Methyloterricola oryzae: one gene and its partners. The protein of the gene in region 1 interacts with the protein of each later gene in a pairwise test. Links are inferred from orthologs where the notes say so. Each region holds a gene or a part of one and is shown in the gene's direction. Other genes may lie near its edges.

Region 1 (4,684 bases):
CACAAGGACAGCCAGACGGCGAGTATCGACTTTTCTTCCACGTCATTCGTGAAGGAAGTCAGCCGTGCCCGCACCTTCGGATTCATGCGTGATATCGAGGCACTGCGCAAGAACCGGCTGGCGCTGGGTGGCAGCATGGACAATGCCATCGTGGTGGATAACTATCGCATCCTAAACGAGGATGGGCTGCGCTACGCGGACGAGTTCGTCAAGCACAAGATCCTGGATGCCATCGGCGACCTCTATCTGCTCGGCCATAGCCTGATCGGATCCTTCGTCGGTCACAAGTCGGGCCATGGTCTGAACAACAGCCTGCTGCGGGAACTGCTCAAGCGCAAGGATGCCTGGGAGTCGGTTACCTTCAAGGAAGAGGAGGGACTGCCGATTTCCTATATGCGTCCCGCCCGCGCCGCCACTCGCTGAGCGGAGCGTAAGCCGGTCCGGGGCGGCGCCCCCCTCGCCGCCCCGGTTCCGACGTTCAGGAAAGACGCCGGTTTTCCCTGATGGGTGCACTCGTGTCTGCAACGGCACCTTGCGCGCTTACTCCTTACGGCACATGTCCTTTCGCTTTCTCCGCCATGGTTTTCCCCAGCCGCTCCAGGGCTGCCGATAGCTCGCGCGATTCCATCCCGCTTCCGCTCGTCTTCACCAACTCCGCCGTAGCCAGAGAAACCCTGGGTCCCCCATCACGCTGTGTGACACTCGCCGCCTTGGCCAGGGCGCGGAACTCCAGTGCCCTGAATGTCCTGCCCGCGGTGGCCATCCGTTCCAGAGTCGCAGGGGCGTGAAAGCGCAACTGAAAAGACCAGGTCGGACTGTCCGCGTAGACGACCAAGCGCTGGTTCGCGGCCACCACGCAGTCCCGGCAATGTTCCGCCAAGTGCGGCGGTAGAGAATCCTTTACCTCGCGTAACACCAGCGCGTGCAGGCGCAAGCGCTCCAGGACGGGCGCCAGAGGCGCGCTCACAAGGTCGCGGGGAAGGAGACGAAAGCTGGGCAAAGCAGATCGATCCACGAGGCAAGGGGGTGCGTCAACGACACCGCGAAGCAGACGAGCATTATCCAAGCGCTTTGGTTTTAGGTTATCATCGTCAGATTATTTTGACCATCTGGAATTAAAACAAGATGCTAGGCAAGCTGGCCAAATCCCTGTTCGGCAGTCGCAACGACCGAATCGTCAAGAAGAAGAAAAAAATCGTTCGGAAGATTAATGCGCTGGAGCCGGACATTGAACGCCTGTCGGATGAAGCCCTGAGGGCCAAGACCCAGGAGTTCCGCGACCGCCTCGATCAGGGTGAGAAGCTCGAGACCCTGCTGCCGGAGGCCTTCGCCACGGTGCGTGAGGCCTCCAAGCGCGTGATGAACATGCGCCATTTCGATGTGCAGCTCATCGGCGGCATGATCCTGAACGACGGGAAGATCGCCGAAATGAAAACCGGCGAGGGCAAGACCCTGGTCGCCACCCTGGCAGCTTACCTGAACGCGCTGCCCGGCAAGGGCGTGCACGTGGTGACGGTAAACGATTACCTGGCCCGCCGTGACGCGGAATGGATGGGTCGGCTCTACGGGTTCCTCGGCCTTAGCACCGGCGTAATCGTCAGCGGTCTGGACAACGAAGAGCGTCGCCAGGCTTACGCCGCCGACATCACCTACGGCACCAACAACGAATTCGGCTTCGATTATCTGCGTGACAACATGGCGTTCTCGCCGGACCAGCGGGTTCAGCGCGAACGCCATTTCGCCATCGTGGACGAGGTCGACTCCATTCTGATCGACGAGGCGCGCACCCCGCTGATCATTTCCGGTCCCACCGAAGACCGCAGCGACCTCTATCATCAGATCGACAAGCTCATGCCGCGCCTCTCCAAGCAGGAGAAGGAGGACGGTCCCGGACATTACAGCATGGACGAGAAGGCACGCCAGGTCTATCTGACGGAGGCGGGTCATGAATTCATCGAGCAGATGCTGGAGGAAAAGGGACTGATCAAGGCAGGCGATAGCCTCTACGATGCGGTCAACATCCGCCTGATGCATTATGTGAATGCGTCCCTGCGGGCCCATGTGCTGTTCCAGAAGGATGTGGACTACATCGTGCGCGACGACCAGATCATCATCGTCGACGAATTCACCGGCCGTGCCATGCCGGGCCGGCGCTGGTCGGAGGGGCTGCACCAGGCGGTCGAGGCCAAGGAAGGGGTTACGGTGCAGAACGAAAACCAGACCCTCGCCTCCATCACCTTCCAGAACTACTTCCGTCTCTACGACAAGCTGTCCGGCATGACCGGCACCGCCGACACCGAAGCCTTCGAGTTCCAGCAGATTTACGGTCTCGAGGTCGTGGTGATTCCCACCAACCGGCCCATGGTCCGCAAGGACATGGGCGACCTGGTCTACCTGACGGTCAAGGAGAAGTACGACGCTATCCTGGAAGACATCCAGGATTGCGTAAATCGGGGCCAGCCGGTTCTGGTTGGCACCACCTCCATCGAAAACTCCGAATACCTGTCCTCCCACCTTACGAAGGCGGGTGTCGAGCATCAAGTGCTCAACGCCAAGCACCACGAGCAGGAAGCCCATATCGTGGCCGAGGCCGGCCGTCCACGCGCCGTCACCATCGCCACCAACATGGCGGGTCGCGGCACCGACATCGTGCTCGGCGGCAATCTGGACGAGGAGATTGCCCGGCGCAACCTCACCGAGCCGGCGGAAATTTCGCAGGCGCGCGCCGAATGGCAGAAGCGCCACGAGGAGGTGGTGGCGGCTGGCGGCCTGCACGTCATCGGTTCCGAGCGCCACGAATCCCGCCGCATCGACAATCAGCTGCGCGGACGTTCCGGCCGCCAGGGCGATCCGGGCTCCACGCGCTTCTACCTGTCCCTGCAGGACAGCCTCATGCGCATTTTCGCATCCGATCGCGTGGCCGCCATCATGCAGCGCTTGGGGATGAAGGAAGGCGAGGCCATCGAGCACCCCTGGGTCACCAAGGCCATCGAAAATGCCCAGCGCAAGGTGGAAGCGCGCAACTTCGACATCCGCAAGCAGTTGCTCGAATATGACAACGTGGCCAATGACCAGCGCCGTGTGATCTACCACCAGCGCGACGACCTGATGGCGGCGGAAGACATCGGCGACACCATTGCTGCCATCCGCCACGACGTGGTGGCGCAGATGTTCGAGCAGTACATCCCGCCTCAGACCATGGAGGAGCAGTGGGACGTCAAGGGTCTGGAGGAGGCGTTGGAGAAGGATCTGGGCGTGCGCGTGCCGGTGGAGGAATGGCTGGAGGCCGACCACTTCCTGCATGAGGAAAAGCTCAAGGACATGATCTGCGACGAGGTGGACAAGGTCTACGACCACAAGGCCGAGGCTATCGGCCTGCCGGTGATGCGCCATTTCGAGAAGTCGGTGATGCTGCAGGTGCTGGACAATGCCTGGAAGGAGCACTTGGCGGCCATGGACCACCTGCGCCAGGGCATCCACCTGCGCGGCTACGCCCAGAAGGACCCGAAGCAGGAATACAAGCGTGAAGCCTTCGAGATGTTCACCACCATGTTGGACAGCGTGAAGCACGAGGTGATCGGCATCGTTTCCAAGGTGCAGGTGCACACCGAAGAAGAGATCAAGGTGATGGAGGAGCAGAACCGCCCTCAGGTGGAAATGCAGTACCACCACGCCGAGGCTGCCAGCGTGCTGGCGGAAGACACCGAAAGCGAATTGCCGGATGAGGCGGCGTCCGATCAGGCCCACAGGCCCTTCGTGCGCGAGTCGCAGAAGGTCGGCCGCAACGACCCCTGCCCCTGCGGTTCCGGCAAGAAATACAAGCAGTGCCACGGTAAACTGGCCTAAGGAAGGGCGCGCGACGATGACCTCGCCCTCGCCACCCGACTACAACGGGCCGCTGTCGGTTCAAGGTATCCGGCTCGGCTCCGCCGGTGCGGGTATCAAGCGCAACGACCGGGACGACGTGCTGCTGGTGGAGATGGCGCCGGGCTCCACTTGTGCAGCGGTGTTCACCCGCAATGCCTTCTGCGCCGCGCCGGTGACCGTGGCGCGCGAACATTTGTCCACCCAGCCCCGCTGGCTGCTGGTCAATTCCGGGAATGCCAATGCCGGCACGGGCAGCCGTGGCTTGGCCGATGCGCGCGAGACCTGCCGTCTGGTGGCGGAAAGGACGGGTGGATTGCCGCGGCAGGTGCTGCCGTTCTCCACGGGAGTCATCGGCGAGTATCTGCCGGTGGACAAGATCGCCAGCGCCCTGCCTGCCGCCCTGGACGCACTCACGGAATCCGGCTGGGAACGGGCGGCGCGCACCATCATGACCACAGACACGCGGCCCAAGATCGCCGGTTGCCTGCTGATGCTGGATGGCCAAGCGGTCCACGTGGTGGGCATCGCCAAAGGCGCCGGCATGATCCAGCCCAATATGGCCACCATGCTCGCCTACATCGGCACCGATGCGCGGGTGGATCAGGCGACCCTGCAGAACCTTCTGGCCGATGCGGCGGACCGATCCTTCAACTGCGTGACCGTGGACGGTGATACCTCCACCAATGACGCCTGCGTGCTGATGGCCAGCGGGCATTCGCAGGCCCCCGCGATTGCCGCCGACAGCCCGCATTACCCGGCCTTCGCGCAGGCGGTGCAATCCGTGTGCGATGCCTTGGCCGAAGCCATCGTGCGCGAT
Region 2 (4,275 bases), on another replicon or contig:
ATGAGGGAAAACCGGGCTCGGTTCAGATATCCATAATAGGCCAGCATCCGACTGGCGCGGGCCGACTCTTCCTGGTTCAGCGCCAATTTGAGCCAATCTTGCCTTCCAGCAGCATAAGCCGAGCGCAACTGCCCTGCAAGAGCCTGGTTCTGCTGGCGAATGTCCGCCCTCAACTGCTCCTGGCGCTTGCCAAGAGACGCCAGGCGCCGGGCCCCCTCCTGCACCTCGTGTTCCAGTTTGCGCAAGGCCTTGGCAAACTCACCATACTGCCGTTCGATGCCCGCCAGTTGACCCGACAGGCTGCTCTGCTGATCCTCCAGACCTTGCAAGGACGCCTGTATCTCCCGGATGCGGCCGCGCACCTGCTCTAGGTCCACGTTCGGCGCGCCCCCCTCTTCCGCTGCCACCGGTCCCAGACAAACAGCCAACATCACGAAGCCCCAGCTCGTGCGCCGTTTCATGGGCCACAGCCTGGCACGCGGTTTCGAGCCAGATTGCAGCAGACAAACACACTTGGTCCTTCGTCGCGAGGGGAAAGCCATAAACTATCGTCCGGGGTTTGGCCGAACCGGGCACGTGGAGATGATGCCGGCACAAGATCGACCTGAGCGCGCATCAGACCGGGCTCTAACGGTCAAGAAGGCCCCTGGCTGCCATTAGGTTCCTGCAGCAGGCGCCCCGCCAAAACCCCACAGGAAAAATTGATTCCTCAATGGGTTTAGGACAGCGCGAGTTACACGTATAATCTCGGGCTTACTTAATAAGACGTCATCGTCACGCGGCGACCCTGCCGCTCACGGCCCCAAGTGCAAGATAGTTTATCTTGTTTTGTCGCGCCCGTCGTGCCTGTGTCAGGTTCGATAGAGGCCCTTAGGCCGCATGCCCAAGGTACCCGGGGAACCCAAGTCAGCCATGAGCACAGTAGACGAACAGATTATCTCCAATGATGCCGAGATTGCCCGGGCTGCCCAGTACCTCAAGGCCATGTCGCACCCGCTGCGTCTGAAGATACTGTGCACTCTGGGAAACGACCGGGTCAGCGTGCAGGATATCGTGGATCAGGTCGGGACCACGCAAAGCAACATTTCTCAGCACCTGGGCATATTGCGCGACAAAGGTATCTTGGCGTGCCGCAAGGATGCGAACCGGGTCTACTACTACATAGAAAATCCCAATACGCTGCAGCTCATATTTCAACTGAAGCAAATGTTCTGCCCCCACGGAGAATAGCGCTCGAATGCCACGCAGCGAATCTGGTCGGCTTGCGGCACTGCCCTAGAATAAAGCCCGGGGCAGCAGGCCGGCAGCTTCCGAACCGGTCTCCATCGGCGCTCCGATCAAAAGCCCATTACCCCTCTCACTTGTTTAGATATAGGCAACCTGCATGGATTTCGAACGCATTGTAGAATTCATCAGCAATCACTGGATCTTGAGCAGCGGACTGTTTGTCGTCACCCTGCTCCTGGTTCAGGATCTGTTCGATAGCATCACCCGAAAGTACAAGGTGGTCTCCCCCACCGGTGCCGTCACACTGCTCAACGATGACCGCACCATCGTCATCGATGTGCGGGAACCCCACGAATTTGCGAAGGGGCATATCGAAAGCGCGATGGCGATCCCGCTCGCGCGCGTCGATGACAAGCTTTATGAACTGGAGCCAAGAAAGCATACGCCGGTCATCGTGACGTGCCAGCAAGGCACGCGCTCCGCTCATGTCTGCAAAAAGCTGACGCAGGCCGGTTTTACTGAGGTCTACGATTTGAAAGGCGGCATGCTGGCCTGGGAAGACGCCAAATTGCCGATGGTAAAGAAGAAGGGCAAGTAACAGGCTCCAGACGACAGGCTCGCCCCGCATAACCCGTTCAAAGAACACCACCACCGAGGATATATCATGGCTGAAGAGGAAAAGCAGTTCGCGCTGCAGAAACTGTACATCAAGGACGTTTCGTTCGAGACTCCCAACTCACCCGCCGTATTCACCCAGAAATGGGAACCCAAGGTCGAGTTCAACCTGGCCAGCAATGTGCAGAGCCTGCAAGAGGACCTCTATGAAGTCAGCCTGACAGTAACGGTCACGGTAACTCTGGAAGAAAAGACCGCTTATCTGGTGGAAGTGTCGCAAGCTGGCATCTTCACCATTTCCGGTTTCAACGAACAGGAACTTTCGCCCATGATCGGCAGTTTCTGCCCCAACATCCTGTTCCCCTATGCGCGCGAGGCCGTCTCGGACCTGGTCATCAAGGGCGGCTTTCCCCCGATGCTGCTGGCGCCGGTGAATTTCGACGCGCTGTACATGCAGCACGTCCAGCAACAGCAGGCAACCGCCGGCAACACCAGCGTCAACTGAGCTTTCCCTTCGCTTCCAATCAATCGGCATGACTATATCCGTCATCGGCGCTGGCTCCTGGGGAACGGCGCTTGCTTTACTGATCGCACGCAACGGGCATCAGGTGCTGCTTTGGGGTCACCACCCGGAACACATCGCCAACTTGGGCAGGGATCGCTGCAACAAGCGCTACCTTCCAGAGGCCCCGTTTCCTGAAACCCTGCAGGTAACCGCGGATCTGGGCGAGGCTGTGGAACAATGCGAACTGGCGCTGGTCTCGGTGCCTAGCCACGCCTTTCGCGCAACCCTCATGGCCATGCACCCCGCTATGCCTGATAGCGCCGGCCTGGCCTGGGCCACCAAGGGCCTGGAAAAGACCAGCGGGCGCCTGCTGAGTGATGTGGTGACGGATATCATGGGTGCCGACCGCCCGGCCGCAGTGCTGTCGGGACCGACCTTCGCCAGCGAAGTTGCCGCCGGCAAGCCCACCGCTATCACAGTCGCCTCCCGTCAGACCGACATGGCGGCGAAAACCGCGGCATTGCTGCATAACAAGTACTTTCGCGCCTACACCACCAGCGACATTGTGGGTGTGCAACTGGGCGGCGCCACCAAGAACGTGCTCGCCATCGCCGCCGGCATGGCGGACGGGTTGGGGTTCGGGGCGAACGCCAGGGCAGCCCTGATCACGCGTGGCTTGGCGGAGTTGCTGAGGCTCGGGCTCGCCATGGGAGGCCGCATGGAGACCTTGATGGGCTTGGCCGGCGTCGGTGACCTGTTGTTGACCTGCACCGACAATCAGTCGCGCAACCGGCGTTTCGGGCTGGGTCTCGGGCAAGGATTATCGCGTGAAGAGGTAACAGCCCAAATCGGCCAGGAGATTGAAGGCGCCACGGCGGCATCCATCATCTACAAGCTCGCGTGCGAGAAGGGCATCGAGATGCCGATCACCGAACAGGTGTACCGTATCCTGAACGAGGGCATGACACCGGCCGAAGCGGTGGACAACCTGCTGCTGCGGGAGCCTAAACCGGAAATGGCTCAAGGCATGGCCTGAGCCCCGAAACAGGCTCGGGACAAGCGACAAGACGGGAAGTAACGGCTCCGGAACTGGGGGCTAAAAGAGTTCCAGATCCCCAGCCACGGGGGTTTCCTTGATGGTCTCCACGTAGCAACGTTCCTGGTTGGCAATCACGTTATTGTGCAAGGAGCGCAGGCGCTTGACCTTCACCCGGCCCGAGGCAGGGAAATAAGCCACCATGCGCGGAAAGATGTCACCCACATCCTCCGCTACCACCTTGAGCCCTTCGTCACTCAGGAACTCACGCGCGAAGGCGATATTGCGTAGCCCCACATCCGACATATTGGGAATGATGCGCCCACCCCCGAATAGTTTCACCTCCAGATTCTGCCGCTTTCCGCCGTTGCGCAGAATATGGTTGATGAGTTGCTCCATCGCGTAAATGCCATACCGCGTTGCGGCGCTGGCAATGGCGTTGCCACCGCCCCAATTGTCCGGTCCGCCTGTCGGAAGCATAAAGTGATTCATGCCGCCTATGCCGCTGCTCTTGTCGCGAATGCAGGCGGCAATGCACGATCCCAAGGTAGTGGTGACGCCTTCGTCATGCAGGGTCACGTATAACTCCCCCGGCAATATGCGCGCGGTGTAGGCTCCAAACGTGGAATTCCAGACACGTTTGATATGTTCGAACCCGGCAATGGTGGGCCGCAGAGTTTGTCCCGTGCTGTTTGTCGTAGTTGTCATGGGATCCGTGTGTGAGATCAGCTGGCTACGTCCACAAAGAGTTTCTGCGCCTCTTGAAGCTCTTCCTGAGCCTTGCGCACCGGCCCTTCCAGCATCTCGGGCGACAGTTCCGTGCGTTCCCAGGCCAGCGGGTCTATGGGTTCGACGTCGTCTGGGTCGAGGGAATCGACCTCCGCCATCAGGG
Region 3 (4,350 bases), on another replicon or contig:
CAGCTGGCACCCGTCAGATCGTACAGGTCGACGCTCCGCTGATCCCGTCCTTCATGTAAGGCGGGTTGAGCCGCCGCCGCAAGAGCGGCGGCTCAAGAAGCAATTGGCCTAATGGTCAAAAGCCCCTGGTGGATTTTCCATCAGGGGCTTTTTTAATTGGCTTCACGGACGCCGCAAACTGCGGTAATTCACCGAGGTATTACTTAGCCTTGGCTGGCTTTACCTCAATGGTGGTAGCTGACATCGTGTATTCCACGGTGGCCTTGCCCCCCTTCTGCAGATCGCCTTTCACGGTGGTATTGCCGGCCTTGGCTATTTCCCATTTTTCCTTGCCTTTCTGAATTACGATAGCGCTGTCCGTTATGTCCAAGATCGGACCCGTCACTTGGTAGGTCTTGCCTGCCATTACTGGAAAGGATACAGCCAGAGCCGCCAGCACGGACGAGGCGAGTAGGGTTGCTTTCATCGCAGAAACTCCTTGTAGATCCATAATGAAGGAAATCTGACGATACGGCTTTGCCGACCCATGGGCAAGTTATTCCTGATTATCGCCCCACGACCTTACAGTTCCTTACTGAACCGAGCTACGGTGTCGGCACGCAGCGGGGGCCAGGCGGAAGCTTCAACGAGGAGGTGCGAAAGGGCCGCTTGCCCCATGCGCTCCCAATTGAAATTCGGCTGACACAAAAATTCGGCGTTGACATCTTCCGCCAACACGGTGATGGCGATCAGATTACCGATTTCACGATCCGTGAAAGCGGTGAATGCGTCGGGGCTGTGGTGGTTCTCGATGGCCCTGACAATGTTTTCAGGCAAATACCAATAGCGCGCAAATACACTACCAACGCGCGCGTGGTCGGTGTTGTAGCATTGGTATTCCAAGTCGGCGAGGCTGAAATCGGAAGACTCGATACTTTGCCGAAACACCTGGAGGTAGTCGGACTGCTGCTGCATCAACAACAAGATGCCGCTATCATGAAAAAGGCCCATAAGAAAGGAAAGATCCCCGTCGAGGCCCAATTCCCCGGCTAGCATGAGCGCAAATGTCGCATTGCGCGCAGTATCTTCCCAAAAGCCTTCCATGCCAGGCATAGGTTTGAAGCTGCGGGAGAGTGACAGCGCCCTTACCATATGCAGGGTCTTACGGATGCCAACCATGACGATGGCTTCTTCCACGGAGGTGACTTTACGGCTGAGGCCGTAAAACGGCGAGTTCACCATCTTTAGCAACGAGGACGCCAGGGTTACGTCGCCACTTATGAGGAGCGCGATCGCTTTCAGATCGGGTTCCGCTTTTGACATTTCGGCCATGATTGGCGCAATCAAATGCGGCTGCGGCGGGAAAACGATGCCGCGCAATGCAAAATCCAAGGCCGGATCTTTAGCCTGGTGAGTCATTGTGTAATAGGAACTGCTGCCGATGTTATTGCAAGCATAGCAGCAAGGGACACAGCCCGTAGGGAAGGCAGGCGGACACAGAATGAAGAGTCTTTATTCAATGCCGGCGGCAGAGTAAACTATCAGGCTAAATCAACATTGTGCGGGTTCAGGCGAGCGGGTCTCTCGAATGTCTGTTGGCTGCCACGTAGCGATGTCAACCGGATTTGCGATGATTGGAAACTTGCCGATCGTCGATGTGCGCGGCCATTGGGTAGCGCGGTCTACTCATGAATAACGGCCGCATGGTATTTCATTTTTTAGGTGGTATATGTATCAAGCTTTGACAGTGCTTCACGTTCTGATCGCACTTGGGATCATCGGTCTGGTCATGCTGCAACAAGGGCGCGGCGCGGATGCCGGGGCCGGTTTTGGCGGCGGGGCATCCAATACGGTTTTCGGTGCCCGCGGGTCGGCTTCTTTTCTCTCGCGAACCACCGCCATTCTAGCCGCTGTCTTTTTTACCTCGAGTCTTCTGCTTGCTTACGTTGGAGACAATCAGGATAATAAGGCGGATGACCTGATGGAAGCTCCTGCGTCGAGCGCGGCACCACAGGATTTGCCGCCGGCAGCGCCTGCGGCCAACAAAGCCCAAGAATTGCCAGAGCAAAAGAGCGACGTTCCTCAGGCTCCGCAATAAACAGGACGCTTTCGATTATTCGAGCCGATGTGGTGAAATTGGTAGACACGCCATCTTGAGGGGGTGGTGACGAAAGTCGTGTCGGTTCAAATCCGACCATCGGCACCAATTGGCGATAGCGAGAACCACGCATCGCATCCATCGCGGCCCGCGCACCGAGTGTGACGGGCCGTTTTCCGTTCCAAGCCAAATCTCAATCCAGTTACTGTTCCGTTATGGAGTTCTTCCTGCACCATGTGGACGGCCGCGCCCGGCGTGGTGAATTGCGCTTTGCGCGGGGAGTTGTGGCAACCCCTGCATTTATGCCGGTCGGCACCTATGGCACCGTCAAGGCCATGACGGCGGAGGAACTGGAGTCGCTCGGCGCGGAAATCATCCTCGGTAATACATTTCACCTCATGTTGCGACCGGGCACCGAGGTAATCCGCGCGCATGGCGACCTGCACGATTTCATGCACTGGAGTCGGCCTATTTTGACGGATTCGGGTGGTTTCCAGGTCTTCAGCCTGGGCGCGATGCGCAAGATCACGGAAGCCGGGGTCCGTTTCCGGTCCCCGGTCGATGGCAGCCTTGTTTTCATGGGCCCCGAGGAATCAATGGCGGTTCAGCGGGCCTTGGGTTCCGATGTTGTCATGATCTTTGACGAATGCACCCCGTATCCTGCGACACATGAGGAAGCAAAAACCTCCATGGAGCTTTCGCTTAGGTGGGCCGAGCGCAGCAAGCATGCTCATGGAGACAATCCAGCGGCACTGTTTGGCATCGTCCAAGGCGGCGTCTATGAGGATCTGCGTGAGACATCCGCGGAGTCCCTGCAGCAGATTGGATTTGACGGGTACGCGATCGGTGGGCTGTCGGTGGGCGAACCCAAGGACGATCGCCAGCGGGTGTTGAGGGCTCTGGTTCCGCAGCTGCCCGCTGACAGGCCGCGCTATCTCATGGGGGTGGGAACTCCCGAAGATATCGTGGAGGCCGTTTGCTGTGGTATCGACATGTTCGACTGCGTGATGCCCACCCGCAATGCGCGCAATGGACACCTTTTTACTCAAAACGGCGATATCCGCATTCGTAACAGCCAATATCAGAACGATACCCGGCCCCTGGATGAAGCCTGCAGTTGCTATACCTGCCGGCATTACAGCCGCGCCTACCTGAAACACCTGGATAAGTGTCGCGAAATGTTGGGGGCCCGGCTCAACACGATACATAACTTGTATTACTACCAGCAGTTGATGCATGGCCTCAGGGAGGCTATCGCGGGTGGCGAGCTGGACACGTTCGTCACGCGCTTTTACAGCCAGCGCAGCAAATCCACTGGGATTGTGTAATAATGCCCGGCTTTAAGTGAACCAGAATGAGAATGTGCTCATGAGCTTTTTTATCTCCGATGCTTACGCGCAGGCCGCGCCTGCGGCACAGGATCCGGGTCTTGCTGGCCTGATCTTTCCAATCGCCATTCTGACGGTGTTCTTTTTCCTGTTCGTTTGGCCACAACACAAACGTGGACGTGAACACAAGAAATTAGTTGCCTCAATTTCCAAAGGAAACGAGGTGGTTACGAACGGCGGCGTTCTGGGCAAGGTTGTTGATCTCGATGACAACTTCGTGCAGTTGGAAGTGAGCGAGAACGTGTTCATCCACGTTCAGCGCCACGCGATCGCGTCCTTGATGCCCAAGGGCACTTACAAGACCAAGAAAAAGGTAGAAAAGGCGGCCTAGGCAGTCCCCTCCACCGTCGCGCAAACACGATACGAATTCCGTAGCACAGGCAGTCAACAATGCGAAACCGCTATCCCGTTTGGAAAAACCTGCTTATCCTGGCCATTCTGGCCTTGGCGGTGATTTATTCCTCTCCCAATCTGTTCGGCGAGGATCCTTCGGTTCAGCTATCGCCGAATCGGACCGTCAAACTGGAGCAGGCCACCGTGGTGCAGGTCGAGAAGTTGCTTGCCGATGCCGGGGTTAAGCCAAAGTCCATCGAACTGACGAACGATAGGCTCCTAGTCCGTTTCAGCGACACGGACGGACAGCTGAAGGCGGAAGACGTGCTGAAAGGTGCGATGGGTAACAATTACACGATCGCGCTCAATCTCGCGCCGGCGACCCCTGCCTGGCTAAGAGCCATCAATGCCCAGCCCATGTACCTGGGTCTGGACTTGCGCGGCGGTGTCCACTTTCTGCTTCAGGTGGACATGGATGCGGCTGTCAAGCAGGCTGAGGAGCGCTACGCTGAGGACATCCGCGCAGTCTTGAGAGAGAGTAAAGTCCGCTAT
Region 4 (4,186 bases), on another replicon or contig:
ATCGATCCAGGCTCCCGGGCCACCGGTTATGGCGTGATCGACGAGCGCGCCAATGGGGCGGTGCTGGTGGCCTGCGGCTGCATCCGGACGGACACGGAAACGTTCCCGGACCGTCTCAAGCAGATTTACGACGGCGTGTTTCGCGTCGTTCAGGACTATGCGCCGCATGAACTGGCGATCGAGCAGGTGTTCATGCACAAGAACGCCGATTCCGCACTCAAATTGGGACAGGCCCGCGGTTCGGCCATCTGCGGCGCCCTGGCGGGCGGCCTGCCGGTCTTCGAATATGCCGCGCGTCAGGTGAAGCAGGCGCTGGTGGGCAAGGGCAGTGCCGACAAGGTGCAGGTCCAGCACATGGTCAGGATCCTGCTCAACATGTCGGGGGCTCTCCAGGCTGACGCCGCGGATGCTTTGGGCGTGGCCCTGTGCCACCTGCATACGCAGCAAACCTTGCGACGCATTCAGGGCGCAGGCCGCAGCGCCGCGGGAGGCAGGCTGTGATCGGCTTTCTGCGCGGGACGCTGGCCTCCAAGCATGCGCCGTCTCTGGTGATCGACGTCGGGGGCGTGGGCTACGAGCTGGACGCGCCCATGTCCACGTTTTTCAAACTGCCGGCGGTCGGCGAGACCGTCATGCTGCACACCCATCTGCAGGTGCGCGAAGACGCGCACACCTTGTTCGGTTTCTTCTCCGAGTCTGAAAGGGCCCTGTTCCGCAGCCTGATCCGGGTGAGCGGGGTCGGCGCGAAGCTGGCTCTGGCGATCCTTTCGGGCATCAGCGTGGACGAGTTCCAGCGTTGCGTCCAGGCGGCTGATACTTCGGTACTGGTGCGCCTGCCGGGGATCGGCAAGAAGACCGCCGAGCGCCTCATCATCGAGATGCGTGACCGCTTGCCCGACCTGGGAGTCGCACCGGCCGTTCCTGGTGGCATCGGCGTGCCCGGCGAGGCGTCGGCGGTGCAGGAAGCGGTCGGCGCACTGGTTGCGCTGGGCTTCAAGCCCCAGGAGGCGGGCGCCATGGTGCGCAAGCTTCCGAGCGAGGGCCGCACGGCCGAAGACCTGATCCGCCAGGCCCTGCAAGGCGCGGCGAAGTAGGCCATGATGGATTCCATGTCACAGGAAGAGCGTCTGGTGAGTCCTCGCGGCGGCGTTGAGGACGTCATCGACCGCGCCGTGCGGCCGCGCTTGCTGCAGGACTACGTGGGCCAGAAGGCCATGCGCGAGCAGATGGGGATCTTCATCCAGGCGGCCCGCACGCGTCAGGAGGCCTTGGATCATGTACTGATCTTCGGTCCGCCGGGTCTGGGCAAGACCACCCTGGCCAACATCATCGCCAACGAGATGGGTGTGAAGATTCGCCAGACCTCCGGGCCCGTCATGGAAAAGGCCGGCGATCTGGCTGCCATACTCACCAACCTGGAGCCGCGCGACGTTCTGTTCATCGATGAGATCCACCGGCTGAGCCCCGCCGTGGAGGAAGTCCTGTATCCGGCCATGGAGGACTACCAGATCGATATCATGATCGGCGAGGGGCCGGCGGCGCGCTCCATCAAACTGGACCTCCCCCCGTTCACCCTGGTGGGCGCGACCACTCGCGCCGGCCTGCTCACTTCGCCCCTGCGCGACCGCTTCGGCATCGTCCATCGCCTGGAGTTCTACACCGTCGAGGAATTGACCCAGATCGTCAGCCGCTCGGCCAGCCTCCTCGGCGTTGCCATGAGTCCGGAAGGCGCGGGTGAGATTGCCCGCCGCGCGCGGGGCACGCCACGCATTGCCAATCGCCTGCTGCGGCGCGTGCGCGATTTCGCCGAGGTCAAGGCGGACGGCGCGGTGACGCGTGATCTGGCGGCCCAGGCCCTGGAGATGCTGAAGGTGGATCGGGTTGGATTCGATCCCTTGGACCGCAAGTTTTTACGCACCTTGATCGACATGTTCGACGGCGGCCCGGTCGGCCTGGACAATTTGGCGGCGGCCATCAGCGAGGAGCGCGGCACCATCGAGGATGTGCTCGAGCCTTATCTGATCCAGCAGGGTTTCATCATGCGCACGCCACGGGGCCGGGTCGCGACACGCACCGCCTATTTGCACTTCGGCCTGGAGCCGCCCCGGCCTGAACCCCGCAACGAAGACTTGTTCTGAACATGGAACCCGCGGAAACAGGCTTTTTCTGGCCGGTGCGCGTCTATTACGAGGACACCGACGCCGGTGGCGTGGTGTACTACGCCAATTACCTGAAATTCTTCGAGCGCGCGCGCACCGAGCGGCTGCGGGCCATGGGGTTCGAACAGGACACGCTGCGAGCGGAACACGGCGTGCTGTTCGCGGTGAGGTCGGTCCAGGCCGAGTACCTGAAACCGGCCCGCTTCAACGACAAACTCCAAGTTACCGCCGAAATTTCCGAGTTGAAACGCGCCAGCCTGAGCTTTACCCAGGAGATTCGGCGGGAAGGACCCGCCGGAGACCTTTTGTGCCAGGCGAGCATCCGCATCGTCTGTCTGACCGCGGACATGCTGCGGCCCACCGCCATCCCCGATTTTCTTTTGCAACGGATCAAAGATGAATTCTGACCTGTCGATATTCACCCTGATCAAGGAAGCCAGCGCGGTCGTGCAGATCGTGATGTTCATGCTGATGCTGGCGTCGGTGGTCTCCTGGACCTATATCTTCTCAAAGTTCAAGGAATTGCGGCGCGCCGAGCAGACCTCGGACGAGTTCGAGGAACGCTTCTGGTCGGGTATCGACCTGGCCGATCTGTATCGTCAACTGGCCAGCGAGGACTATGACAGCGAGGGCATGGAGAACATTTTCCTGGTGGGCTTCAAGGAGTTCGCGCGATTGCGGCAGCAGCCGGGCATCACTCCCGATGCGGTGGTGGAAGGCGCTCAGCGCGGCATGCGGGTGGCGCTATCGCGCGAGTTGGACCGGCTCGACGAGCGCCTGCCTTTCCTGGCCACGGTGGGTTCGACCAGCCCTTATGTGGGCCTGTTCGGCACCGTTTGGGGCATCATGAATTCCTTCCGCTCTCTGGGCAGCGTCAAGCAGGCGACCTTGGCGATGGTGGCGCCGGGAATCTCCGAGGCTCTGGTGGCCACGGCCATGGGCTTGTTCGCCGCCATTCCGGCGGTCATGGCGTACAACCGCTTTTCCACCCACATCGGGCGTCTGGCCAATCGCTATGAGGCCTTCACCGAGGAATTCCTGAGCCTGCTGCATCGTCAGGCGCACGCCAAATGAACGTGCAATCCGGCGGCGGCCGCGGGAGCCGCAGAAAGCCCATGGCGGAGATCAACGTCGTTCCTTACATCGACGTTTCCCTCGTGCTGCTTATCATCTTCATGATCACGGCGCCTTTGTTGCAAACCGGCGTGGACGTGGACCTTCCGCAAGCGGAAGCCAAGACCGTGGACCCCGCTCAGGATCCGCCGGTGGTGGTGAGCATCAATGCGGAAGGCCAGTTGTTCGTGGATGCCGGCGCCCAGGATGACGTGGCGGTCGACACCGACGAACTGCCCGGACGGGTGATGGCGGCGCTGCAGGACAAGCCCAACCGGCCCGTGCTGATCCGCGGCGACAAGTCGGTGGATTACGGCCGCGTCGTGACCGTCATGGCAAGGCTCAAACAGGCCGGCGTTCCCACCGTAGGCTTGATGACCAGTCCCGTCACAGAATGATCGCAACCCGGATGCGCGGTAATCGGGGGCCTTTGGCGCTCTCGCTGATCCTGCACGCCATTCTGTTCCTGCTGTTTGCCATCAACTTCGATTCGGTCAAGCCCCCGGAACTCCCCCCGCAGCCAGAGATCATCGAGGCGGTGATCATGGACGAGGCGCAGATCCAGGCGGCGATGCAAGCGCTTGGCAGGCCCGAGAGCAAGGAGCCCGAGGCCGAAGCGCCAAGGGAGAAGGCTGAGGAATCGACTGCAAAATCGGTGCAGGAGCAGCTTGCTCAGGCTGAAGAAGCCGAGCGGCAGCGGCGCCAGCGGCAAGAAAAGGCCGCCGAGGAGCGCCGAAAGCAAGAGGATGCCCGGCGCAAGGCGGAAGAGAGGGAGAAGAAAGAGGAAGTGGAGCGCAAGGCGGAAGCCGAAGAGCGCAAGCAGGCGGAAGATAAACGTTTGGCGGCGGAAGCCGCGCGCAAGCACGCGGAGGAGGAAGCGCGCAAGCGCGCCGAGCAGCAGGAAGCGGATAAGC

Evidence for each region.
Region 2: the proteins of secA (region 1) and secB interact in binary tests that used the Escherichia coli proteins (3 or more experiments, as listed by UniProt). The link is inferred for Methyloterricola oryzae from one-to-one orthologs.
Region 3: the proteins of secA (region 1) and secG interact in binary tests that used the Escherichia coli proteins (3 or more experiments, as listed by UniProt). The link is inferred for Methyloterricola oryzae from one-to-one orthologs.
Region 4: the proteins of secA (region 1) and ybgC interact in binary tests that used the Escherichia coli proteins (3 or more experiments, as listed by UniProt). The link is inferred for Methyloterricola oryzae from one-to-one orthologs.

What each region holds. Positions count from the first base shown.
Region 1 is NZ_JYNS01000006.1:209,658-214,341, reverse strand. What follows is about bases 816-4,046. They hold secA (preprotein translocase subunit SecA), read left to right. Parts: upstream 816-1,125; coding sequence 1,126-3,846; downstream 3,847-4,046. Other genes in these bases: argJ (bifunctional glutamate N-acetyltransferase/amino-acid acetyltransferase ArgJ), read left to right, coding at 3,863-4,046; EK23_RS21720 (DciA family protein), read right to left, coding at 816-967. Outside these bases: lpxC (UDP-3-O-acyl-N-acetylglucosamine deacetylase), read left to right, coding at 1-423; more of EK23_RS21720, read right to left, coding at 548-815; more of argJ, read left to right, coding at 4,047-4,684. UniProt on the Escherichia coli protein: Required for protein export, interacts with the SecYEG preprotein conducting channel.
Region 2 is NZ_JYNS01000001.1:165,158-169,432, forward strand. The notes cover bases 798-3,619. They hold secB (protein-export chaperone SecB), read left to right. Parts: upstream 798-1,891; coding sequence 1,892-2,347; downstream 2,348-3,619. Other genes in these bases: EK23_RS00675 (ArsR/SmtB family transcription factor), read left to right, coding at 913-1,230; EK23_RS00680 (rhodanese-like domain-containing protein), read left to right, coding at 1,385-1,825; EK23_RS00690 (NAD(P)H-dependent glycerol-3-phosphate dehydrogenase), read left to right, coding at 2,376-3,383; cheD (chemoreceptor glutamine deamidase CheD), read right to left, coding at 3,444-3,619. Outside these bases: EK23_RS00670 (murein hydrolase activator EnvC family protein), read right to left, coding at 1-461; more of cheD, read right to left, coding at 3,620-4,091; EK23_RS00700 (HDOD domain-containing protein), read right to left, coding at 4,109-4,275. UniProt on the Escherichia coli protein: One of the proteins required for the normal export of some preproteins out of the cell cytoplasm. It is a molecular chaperone that binds to a subset of precursor proteins, maintaining them in a translocation-competent state.
Region 3 is NZ_JYNS01000018.1:65,036-69,385, reverse strand. The notes cover bases 496-3,392. They hold secG (preprotein translocase subunit SecG), read left to right. Parts: upstream 496-1,708; coding sequence 1,709-2,077; downstream 2,078-3,392. Other genes in these bases: tgt (tRNA guanosine(34) transglycosylase Tgt), read left to right, coding at 2,293-3,392; EK23_RS18190 (HDOD domain-containing protein), read right to left, coding at 562-1,398. Outside these bases: bacterial ammonia monooxygenase, subunit AmoB, read left to right, coding at 1-59; EK23_RS18195 (hypothetical protein), read right to left, coding at 200-466; more of tgt, read left to right, coding at 3,393-3,405; preprotein translocase subunit YajC, read left to right, coding at 3,446-3,796; protein translocase subunit SecD, read left to right, coding at 3,856-4,350. UniProt on the Escherichia coli protein: Subunit of the protein translocation channel SecYEG. Overexpression of some hybrid proteins has been thought to jam the protein secretion apparatus resulting in cell death; while this may be true it also results in FtsH-mediated degradation of SecY.
Region 4 is NZ_JYNS01000002.1:83,834-88,019, forward strand. What follows is about bases 1,121-3,853. They hold ybgC (tol-pal system-associated acyl-CoA thioesterase), read left to right. Parts: upstream 1,121-2,140; coding sequence 2,141-2,566; downstream 2,567-3,853. Other genes in these bases: ruvB (Holliday junction branch migration DNA helicase RuvB), read left to right, coding at 1,121-2,138; tolQ (protein TolQ), read left to right, coding at 2,556-3,233; tolR (protein TolR), read left to right, coding at 3,230-3,670; tolA (cell envelope integrity protein TolA), read left to right, coding at 3,667-3,853. In the rest of the region: crossover junction endodeoxyribonuclease RuvC, read left to right, coding at 1-501; Holliday junction branch migration protein RuvA, read left to right, coding at 498-1,094; more of ruvB, read left to right, coding at 1,110-1,120; more of tolA, read left to right, coding at 3,854-4,186.